3 regions of the Shewanella sp. AS16 genome follow, and region 3 is predicted to be linked to each of the others. Evidence: predicted binding sites of a transcription regulator. Region 3 holds the regulator's gene; each other region holds the start of a gene.
The links. The regulator sigma-54, encoded in region 3, starts transcription at its own class of promoters, with help from an activator protein. The targets are predictions, from matches to a motif close to GTTGGCACGNNNNTNGNNT.
Positions count from the first base shown of each region.

Region 1 (3,125 bases), on a different contig from region 3:
AAAGATTACAGGCTGTAGTACATCTCAAACTCAAGCGGGTGAGTGGTGCGGGCCACGCGTTCGGCTTCGGCTGTTTTCAGCGCTATGTAAGACTCGATGAAGTCTTTGCTGAATACGCCGCCTTTCATCAGGAACTCATGGTCGGCCTGCAGGTTTTCCAGGGCGTTTTCCAGTGAGGTGGCAACCTGTGGGATCTCGGCCGCTTCTTCGGCCGGCAGATCATACAAGTCTTTGTCCATGGCTTCGCCCGGATGGATCTTGTTCTGGATACCGTCCAGACCCGCCATCAACAGCGCCGCGAAACCCAGGTATGGGTTGGCGTGCGGATCCGGGAAACGGGCTTCGATGCGACGACCCTTAGGGCTGGGTACCACAGGGATACGGATGGAAGCCGAGCGGTTACGGGCAGAGTAGGCCAGCATCACAGGGGCTTCGAAGTGTGGCACCAGACGCTTGTACGAGTTGGTGCTAGGGTTGGTGAAGGCGTTCAGTGCACGGGCGTGCTTGATGATACCGCCTATGTAGTACAGGGCGGTTTCACTCAGGCCGGCATACTTGTCACCGGCGAACAGGTTAACCCCGTCTTTGGACAGAGACTGATGCACGTGCATACCGCTGCCGTTGTCGCCAACGATAGGCTTGGGCATGAAGGTCGCCGTCTTGCCGTAGGCGTGGGCCATGTTATGCACCACGTACTTGAGAATTTGGATTTCGTCCGCTTTCTTGGTCAGGGTATTGAAGCGGGTGGCGATTTCGTTTTGACCCGCGGTGGCGACTTCATGGTGATGAGCTTCAACAACCTGACCCATTTCTTCCAGTACCAGACACATGGCGCTGCGCAGATCCTGTGAAGAGTCGACAGGCGCTACCGGGAAGTAACCGCCTTTGACCATGGGTCTGTGACCCGTGTTGCCGTCTTCATAGCTGGTGCCCGAATTCCAAGAGGCTTCCTTGGCATCCACTTTGACGAAACAGCCTGACATGTCGGCGCCGAAACGCACGTCGTCAAACAGGAAGAATTCAGGCTCGGGGCCGATCAGCACAGTGTCGGCGATGCCGGTGGAACGCAGGTATTCCTCGGCCTTCTTGGCGATGGAGCGGGGGTCACGATCGTAACCTGTCATGGTGCCTGGCTCGAGAATGTCGCAACGGATCAGCGCCGTGGTTTCTTCGGTGAAAGGATCCAGCACGAAGGTCGTTGGATCCGGCATCAGCACCATGTCTGATTCGTTGATGCCTTTCCAGCCTGTGATAGAAGAGCCGTCGAACATCTTGCCGTCTTCAAAGAAATCAGCATCCACCTGATGAGAAGGAATAGATACATGCTGCTCTTTACCTTTGGTATCGGTAAAGCGTAAATCAACAAACTTAACTTCTAATTCTTCGAGTTGCTGTAAAACTGATTCAACTGACATTCTCAAGCCTCCGGTAGGGTAAAGGGATGTCCCTTCTATATTCTGTTATCCGCACTCGGGTGAGCGGGTGCAAATTTGCTATACTTAAAGCGATAACTATGCCAACTATTTAATGCCTTGATTTTAAAGCAAGTAAAAAATACCAGCTCTTACACTCATAGGCTAATGCACCAGCATGGTGCATGTCTTGATTGTTTTTGGTGCAAGCGTCCAACTTGGGGCATCGGCTTCCGGGTCGGCGATTATCCCTGCCTGAAACCAGGACACTCATGCCGGCGCGTGCAGTATTACGCTAGCATAAGTCGCGGTTCCTGTAAGGTAGATTTATGCGGCATTTATTAGTGTCATATTAAGCGGCTATATTGGCTTGGGTGCCTCCACAGCTTGCTTGCCGACAAGCGAGCCGTTTACTGACATGCAGGTGCGCTTCTTGTGTCCGGCGATGTGCTCCGGCTGGGGATTTTCAGCTTAATGCCATGGCGGCGCCGGGTCTGTGAAACGGATGAGGGCAACATCTTGCCGTTTATCAAGGGACTCGGGTGGAGCGGGTGCGGCTTGCCCCCGTCGTTTAGGGCACCTTCCATGGTCGTGGGATGCAGCTTTTGGGCCCATGTTTTACAAGTGCTCAAAAATAATCCTGTGAGATATGCCGCCGCTGGAGTAGAATGGCACGCTTTTTATTATGGCAAAGGCCTCATGCCTGGCCTAATAACCCCTATTTTTGTTTGATGGTAAGAGGTTTATCCGTGCTAGAGAATTTACGTAACATCGCTATTATTGCACACGTCGACCATGGCAAGACGACCCTGGTAGATAAGTTGCTGGCGCAGTCAGGAACCCTTGCGACCCGAGGAGAAGCTACTGAGCGGGTGATGGATTCCAACGATCTTGAAAAGGAGCGTGGGATCACGATTCTGGCAAAGAACACTGCCATCAAGTGGAACGATTACCGTATCAACATAGTTGATACCCCAGGCCACGCCGACTTCGGTGGTGAAGTAGAGCGCGTTCTGTCTATGGTTGACTCAGTATTGTTGCTGGTCGATGCCGTTGACGGTCCAATGCCACAGACCCGCTTCGTGACCAAGAAAGCCTTCGCCCAGGGCCTGAAGCCAATCGTTGTCATCAACAAGATTGACCGTCCGGGTGCACGTCCTGATTGGGTTATCGACCAGGTATTCGATCTGTTCGACAACTTGGGTGCCACCGACGAACAGTTGGACTTCCCTATCGTTTATGCTTCGGCATTGAACGGTTTCGCGACGCTGGATCCTGAAGTCGTCAGCGAAGACATGACTCCTCTGTTCCAGACTATCGTCGAGAAAGTCTCTTCACCCGATGCCGACGCAGAGGGTGCTTTCCAGATGCAAGTTTCGCAGCTGGATTACAACTCCTATGTGGGTGTTATCGGTATAGGTCGCATCAAGCGCGGCAGCATCAAGACCAACCAACAAGTTACCGTCATAGGTGCCGATGGCAAGACGCGTAACGGCAAGATGGGCCAGGTCTTGGGCTACATGGGTCTGGAACGTCACGAAGTCGACGTCGCCAACGCCGGTGACATAGTCGCGATCACAGGTCTGGGCGAGCTGAAAATTTCCGACACCATCTGTGCCGTAGGTGCCGTCGAAGCCCTGCCTGCACTGTCTGTCGATGAGCCAACCCTGACCATGACCTTCCAGGTCAACACTTCTCCGTTCGCGGGTAAAG
Region 1 covers NZ_JAKCLK010000011.1:66,242-69,366, reverse strand. Annotated here, with positions in the region: gene glnA (glutamate--ammonia ligase) at 6-1,415, opposite strand; gene typA (translational GTPase TypA) at 2,162-3,125, shown strand, end outside.
Region 1: the regulator sigma-54 is predicted to act here: its motif matches at 1,503-1,521, upstream of glnA (glutamate--ammonia ligase).

Region 2 (3,125 bases), on a different contig from region 3:
GATGTTAACCGAGAGAGGCAGCGACTCGCAGGAGTAGTCTGGCTCACCCCATAAGACGTTACACATTTGGCTCAGGCGCATCTTATCTCACACAGATCCCGCCTGACCAAATGACTAACCCTCGCACATACCCTTGCCAAATACCTTTTGCCCGTCAGCCAACAATGGTCATTCAACATCACCCTATCTGCTCGTCCCCGGACATGGCAAGGCTCAGGAACATAGTCAGACACAGAGGTTGAAAAAGCTCGCCTCCATATGGCACTGGCACTGCGTTGACAGTGTTAGGGGCCGTATTTACGCCTGTACCTTGGCAGCATGCTGTCGTTCCCCAACAGCCCTCCTTGATGCAGGTACATGAGGCGTATCCCTGGCTCGGCCGCCAACAAGCCTTCGACCACCAACCAGCCGAGGGGATCGTACAGGAGTTCGAACTCTATGCCTGTGGCACAGGCCTGTTTCCACATACGATAGTACTCAGGGTAGAGCTTGCCGAAGTGATACTTTTTGGCCAAGGGCACTATCCTGGGGTGAAACTCTGTCTCGGGACAGAGCTGGGAAAATTGCAGCCTGAGGTAATCTTCACCGCCGACCACGGCGCAGGTGAGCACGTCGATGTCGGCCTGCACATTCATGAAGTACTTGTTCAGGAACAAGGCCGTAGTCCCGGTCCCCGACGGCAGAAACAGCTTAAGCTCCCTTATCCCCTGAGCCTGTACCCAGGTGACGATTTCCTGCCCCAACTGACTCACGCCGTATTCGGCATAACCGCAGCGGCCGCCTTCGGGCACGAACAGTATGTCCTCATGGCCGGGCAATACATGCCCGGCAATATACTCGGCGCAGCCGAGGCCGGCGGTCGATGCCAATGGGTCCAGCGCCACTATGTTGGCCCCCATGGCCAGTGCGGCGGCATAGTTGCCGCAGGGCTGTTGCCTGAGCTGGGCGGCGATATGATCGACATAATAATCCAGTTGCCAGCCTTTCAACCTGGCCAGCACCGACAGGCTATAGAGGGAATTGGCCTGGGGGGAACCATGGCCCACCAGCCTGGTGATGCCGGGGAACTCATGGTCGAGGAAATAGGCGAACTTGCGTGCCTTGTTGCCGCTGAAGCCACTTGGGCAGCCGGCAGCGGTCGCATCCGGGTGCGCCAGATCCAAGAGCTCATCACGCTTGACGTAAACTTGCTTGCCATTGAAAGACACAGTATCGACGGGAGAAGGAGTCAGCATAAGGGGAAGATTAACCACAAGATGGGCTAATTGTACTCCAGCAGCGCCGCGCTGGCAGCGACTTTCTGCCGCCCCCATGGCAGTGGCATTTTCACCATTTAGTGTTAAAACTCACTATTCCTGCATTCGACCCCTGGCTTCACACCATAAATATCAATAGCTTACGTGTTGGCATGATTCTGGCTTAACAGGTGCATGAGTCGGGAAAAACACGCTTCACAGCAAGGAGTATTAGATGGCACTACTGAGATTAATCTTCAACATCGCCTGGTTTGTTCTGGGTGGTTTCGTCATGGGACTGGCCTGGTGGCTGGCGGGCATCCTCTGCTTCATCAGCATCATAGGCATCCCCTTCGGGCGCGCCTGCTTCGTCATAGGCGAGATGACCTTCTGGCCCTTCGGTCAGGAACAGATCAACCGCAGGCGCTTAACGGGTCGGGATGACATAGGCACGGGCGCCTTTGGCACCCTGGGAAATATCATCTGGTTCCTGCTGTTCGGCTTCTGGCTTGCCCTGGGACATATAATGCATGCCTTCGCCTGCTTCATCACCATCATAGGCATACCCTTCGGTATTCAGCACCTGAAATTGGCCATGCTCAGCCTGACCCCCATAGGTCAGAGCGTTGTTGCCAGTGACTGACACAAACGGCGCCGATACCAGAGATTCATGGCGACCGGCGCCTGTCCAGCAGCAAGGCTAACAGCGCCTCCGGATTATCCAGCGCGATATCATGGCCGCAATGGGGCAGCTCACTGACGTCCAGACGGTAGAAACGCGCCAGCCGATAACTGCAGACAGGGTTTACCAGCCTGTCTTCGCGGCCATAGATGAGCACCAGAGGTACCCCTATTGCCGCCGGCGCCCGAAAGTGCGCCGCCGCCCATACCTGTCTCAGCAGATTGCGCCAGCGGGTATGGTTGACGCGGCGCAAATCACTCCACTGGCTTATCAGCCCGAAATCCCTGCCATGTCGGTAGCTGGTCAGCTTGATAATGAGCGATTCCAGCAGATTGAGATGCAGGCTCTTCCTGCAGCCTATGCAGGCCTTGAGGAGTCCCATGGGACTGAATCTCTGGTACCAGGGGGAAAGGTTGGCGGCGCTGCAGTTGAGCAGAAACACCCTGGCGATGCGTTCGGGCGCTTGCCTGGCCATCTCCAGCGCCAGCATGCCGCCCATGGACAGGCCCACCAGATGCAAGTCATTTGCCTGACCCAGCTGCCGCCAGACGGCGTCGGCATAGTCGCGCATATGCGCCGGACTGACTTCATGGGCCAGCTCACCATTGCCCGGCAGATCTGGGGTGATGACCGCCAATCCCTGTTCCTTCAGCCTATGCTCAAACCCCTGCCAATGCCTGTGATCCCGCATCAGGCCCCGCAGCAATACCCAAGTCGCCAATCTATGCCTCCTCCAGCCAGGTTGATGTCCGCTCTCCCGGAAAATGTGCTTAAGTGCCGGCCGCTGGGCCTGGCTCCCCGGAATACCACAGGCGTATCGCCTCCTCCGTGGCCAGTGCCAGTTCGCTCGCCGGCACCCCTTCCAATGCCCTGGCGTAGGCGAGATCCATCATGAACTGCATCAGCACAGTATGGCGACGCAAGATCCTATGGTGCCTATGGGTCTTCTGTGGATTGAAGAACCCCGCGAAGTTGAACACCTGGCGCGGATTTTTCTTGATCCAGGCCCAGGATCCCATCTCCAGGGTGAAGGGCACGAAGGGCGTCTCGCCCGAGTGGGATGTCACCAGATAATCCCAGATGTCACCATGGGTGCGGTAGAACCTGCTCTGGGGCGCCAAGCCATAGTGACCATGATGCGGATAACTGGTCTCGAAGACCCGCTTGAGACGATATACGTGACCGACCGCAGGAATGGGCTTATGGGC
Region 2 covers NZ_JAKCLK010000016.1:18,284-21,408, forward strand. Annotated here, with positions in the region: gene LZP73_RS18845 (1-aminocyclopropane-1-carboxylate deaminase/D-cysteine desulfhydrase) at 285-1,235, opposite strand; gene LZP73_RS18850 (YccF domain-containing protein) at 1,471-1,878, shown strand; gene LZP73_RS18855 (alpha/beta fold hydrolase) at 1,904-2,638, opposite strand; gene LZP73_RS18860 (M14 family zinc carboxypeptidase) at 2,688-3,125, opposite strand, start outside.
Region 2: the regulator sigma-54 is predicted to act here: its motif matches at 1,403-1,421, upstream of LZP73_RS18850 (YccF domain-containing protein).

Region 3 (3,125 bases):
TGACAACATCATGGCCGTATTGCAGACGCGTTCGTCACTGACGGCGCAGCAGCGGGAAGAACAGCTGGAAAACCTGCTGGAAGAATTCCATATCACCCATATCCGTGACAGTCAGGGCATGTCCCTCTCCGGCGGCGAGCGCCGCCGGGTCGAGATAGCCAGGGCACTGGCGGCCAACCCCAAGTTTATCCTGCTGGATGAGCCCTTCGCTGGGGTCGACCCGATTTCCGTCATCGACATCAAAAAAATCATCGAACACCTGAAGATCCGCGGCTTGGGGGTGTTGATAACGGACCATAATGTGCGCGAAACTCTGGATGTGTGTGAACATGCCTATATCGTCAGCCACGGCAATCTTATTGCCGAAGGAACGCCGGCAGAGATCCTAGACAATCAGCAAGTTAGGGCTGTGTACTTAGGAGAACAATTCAGGCTATAGTTAAGGCATGGGCCGGCACTTTCAGACCATGGCGGGTTGACAGTCGGCACTATCACCAACACCAGCGAGCCAACACCAATGAGCCAACAATTGTGTTCAAGAATAATAAGTAGGGATCAGCGGTAAGATGAAAGCGTCACTCCAGTTAAGACTGGGTCAGCAGTTAACCATGACGCCCCAATTACAACAGGCGATACGTCTGTTGCAACTCTCGTCACTGGAACTGCAACAAGAGATCCAACAAGCACTAGACTCCAATCCCCTTCTCGAGCAGGAGGAGGATAGCTATGAGGCTGCCGGCACCAACGAAAATCCGGCGCAGCCGGATACCGACTTCAGCGACAACAGCCAAGTGTCGACGGACAAGGACAGTTCGACCGTTGATACCGCCGAATCTCTGACCCAGGAGTCCATGCCGGATGAGCTGCCCATGGACACCACCTGGGATGAAGTGTTCACCGCCTCGCCCAATTCCGGCTCCGGCGGCATGCGGGAGGACGATATGCCCTTCCAGGGGGAAACCAGCGATGGCTTGTATGAGCATCTGGAATGGCAGAAGAATCTCACCCCCTTCTCGGAAACCGACCTGGCGATAGCGACGGCCATCATAGATGCCATAGACGAACAGGGTTACCTGACCCAGAGCATGGAAGAGATACTCGATGCCATGGGCAACCCTGAGATAGAGCTGGATGAAGTCGAAGCCGTGCTCAAGCGCATTCAGCATTTCGATCCCATAGGAGTCGCGGCCCGCGACCTAAGTGAATGCCTGCTGATCCAACTGGCGCAATTTGCCGCCGATACCCCCCACATAGACAATGCCCGGCTCCTGATTAAAGATCACCTTGAACTCATCGCCGGCCGCGATTTTCGCACCCTGATGCGCAAGACCCGGCTCAAGGAAGATGAGCTGAGGCAGGCCATAGCCCTGATCCAGACGCTGAATCCGCGCCCGGGATTGCTCATCACCCCTGTCGATGATGAGTATGTGATCCCGGATGTCTCTGTCATGAAGAAAAGCGGACGCTGGGTGGTCGAGCTCAACCCGGACTGCATGCCTAAGATCAGTGTCAACCAACAGTATGCCGCCATGGCCCGCAGCACCAAGAGCCAGGCCGACAGTCAGTTCATCCGCGGACATCTGCAGGAAGCCAAATGGTTTATCAAGAGCCTGGAGAGTCGCAACGACACCCTGCTCAAGGTAGCCAACTGCATAGTCCAGTACCAGCAGGGCTTTTTCGAGTATGGCGAGGAAGCCATGAAGCCCATGGTGCTCAACGATATCGCCGAGGCCGTCGAGATGCATGAGTCCACCATTTCCAGGGTGACCACCCAGAAATATATGCATACCCCAAGAGGCCTGTTTGAACTAAAATATTTTTTCTCCAGCCACGTCAGTACCGACGATGGTGGCGAGTGCTCATCTACCGCTATCCGCGCCTTCATCAAGAAGCTGGTCGCGGCGGAAAACCAGAAGAAGCCTCTGAGCGACAGCAAAATGGCGCAACTTCTGGCAGAACAGGGGATCAATGTTGCCCGGCGCACCATAGCCAAATATCGTGAAGCCATGTTGATCCCCCCCTCAAATCAACGTAAGAGTTTATAGACACTTAGGACATTGGAGGAAGAGGTATATGCAAATTAATCTGACTGGGCACCACATAGAAATCACAGATTCATTGCGTGATTATGTACAAGAAAAATTTTCAAAACTTGAACGCCATTTCGAACAGATCAATAATGTGCACGTTGTGCTCAATGTTGAGAAAACGCAACAGATTGCCGAAGCCAAAATCCATCTTACCGGTGGTGAGGTGTATGCCACCTCGGAGCATGCCGATATGTATGCCGCGATAGACGTCCTGATCGATAAACTCGACCGTCAGGTAATTAAACACAAAGAGAAGCTGACAAAACACTAATAATGCAACTTAGTAGCATACTGCGGCCGGAATGCACCACCTGCGCCACTCCAGGCAGTAAGAAAAAGGTACTGGAACTCATAGGCGACTTAGTTGCGGCCCAGTACCCAAACCTCTCATCTCAGGCGATCTTTGAAAGCCTGGTGGCGCGAGAAAAAATGGGCAGTACTGGCATAGGCAATGGTATCGCTATCCCACACGGGCGCTTGACCGACATAGAGCAACCTATTGCCGTGTTGGTCAAGTGTGAGGAACCCATTGCCTTCGATGCCATAGACAAACAACCGGTAGACCTGCTGTTTGCCTTGCTGGTCCCGGCAGATCAATGTCAACTGCACTTGAGCACCCTGTCTTGCATGGCTGAAAAACTCAGCAATAAGCTGATATTGAAACAGCTGCGCAAGACCTGCGATGAATCGGAACTCTATCAGGTAATCACTGGATGAAGCTTGTCATAGTCTCGGGCCGCTCCGGCTCAGGAAAATCTGTTGCCCTGCGGGTACTGGAAGATCTGGGCTACTACTGTGTCGATAACCTGCCACTGCAGCTCATCGGCAGCCTGCTGGAACAGTTCAAGGGCAGCAACGATCTGGTGGCCATCAGCATAGATGTGCGCAACATGCCGGAGCAGGAGAAGGTGCTGGAACAACAGCTCGCCCGGTTGCCGCAGGGGACAGAACTCAGCAGCTTCTACCTCAATGCCAGCGACAAGGTATTGCTCAAACGCTACAGTGAAACCCGCAGATTGCACCCCCTATCCAAGA
Region 3 covers NZ_JAKCLK010000004.1:171,053-174,177, forward strand. Annotated here, with positions in the region: gene lptB (LPS export ABC transporter ATP-binding protein) at 1-439, shown strand, start outside; gene LZP73_RS12895 (RNA polymerase factor sigma-54) at 567-2,045, shown strand; gene hpf (ribosome hibernation promoting factor) at 2,074-2,361, shown strand; gene ptsN (PTS IIA-like nitrogen regulatory protein PtsN) at 2,364-2,807, shown strand; gene rapZ (RNase adapter RapZ) at 2,804-3,125, shown strand, end outside.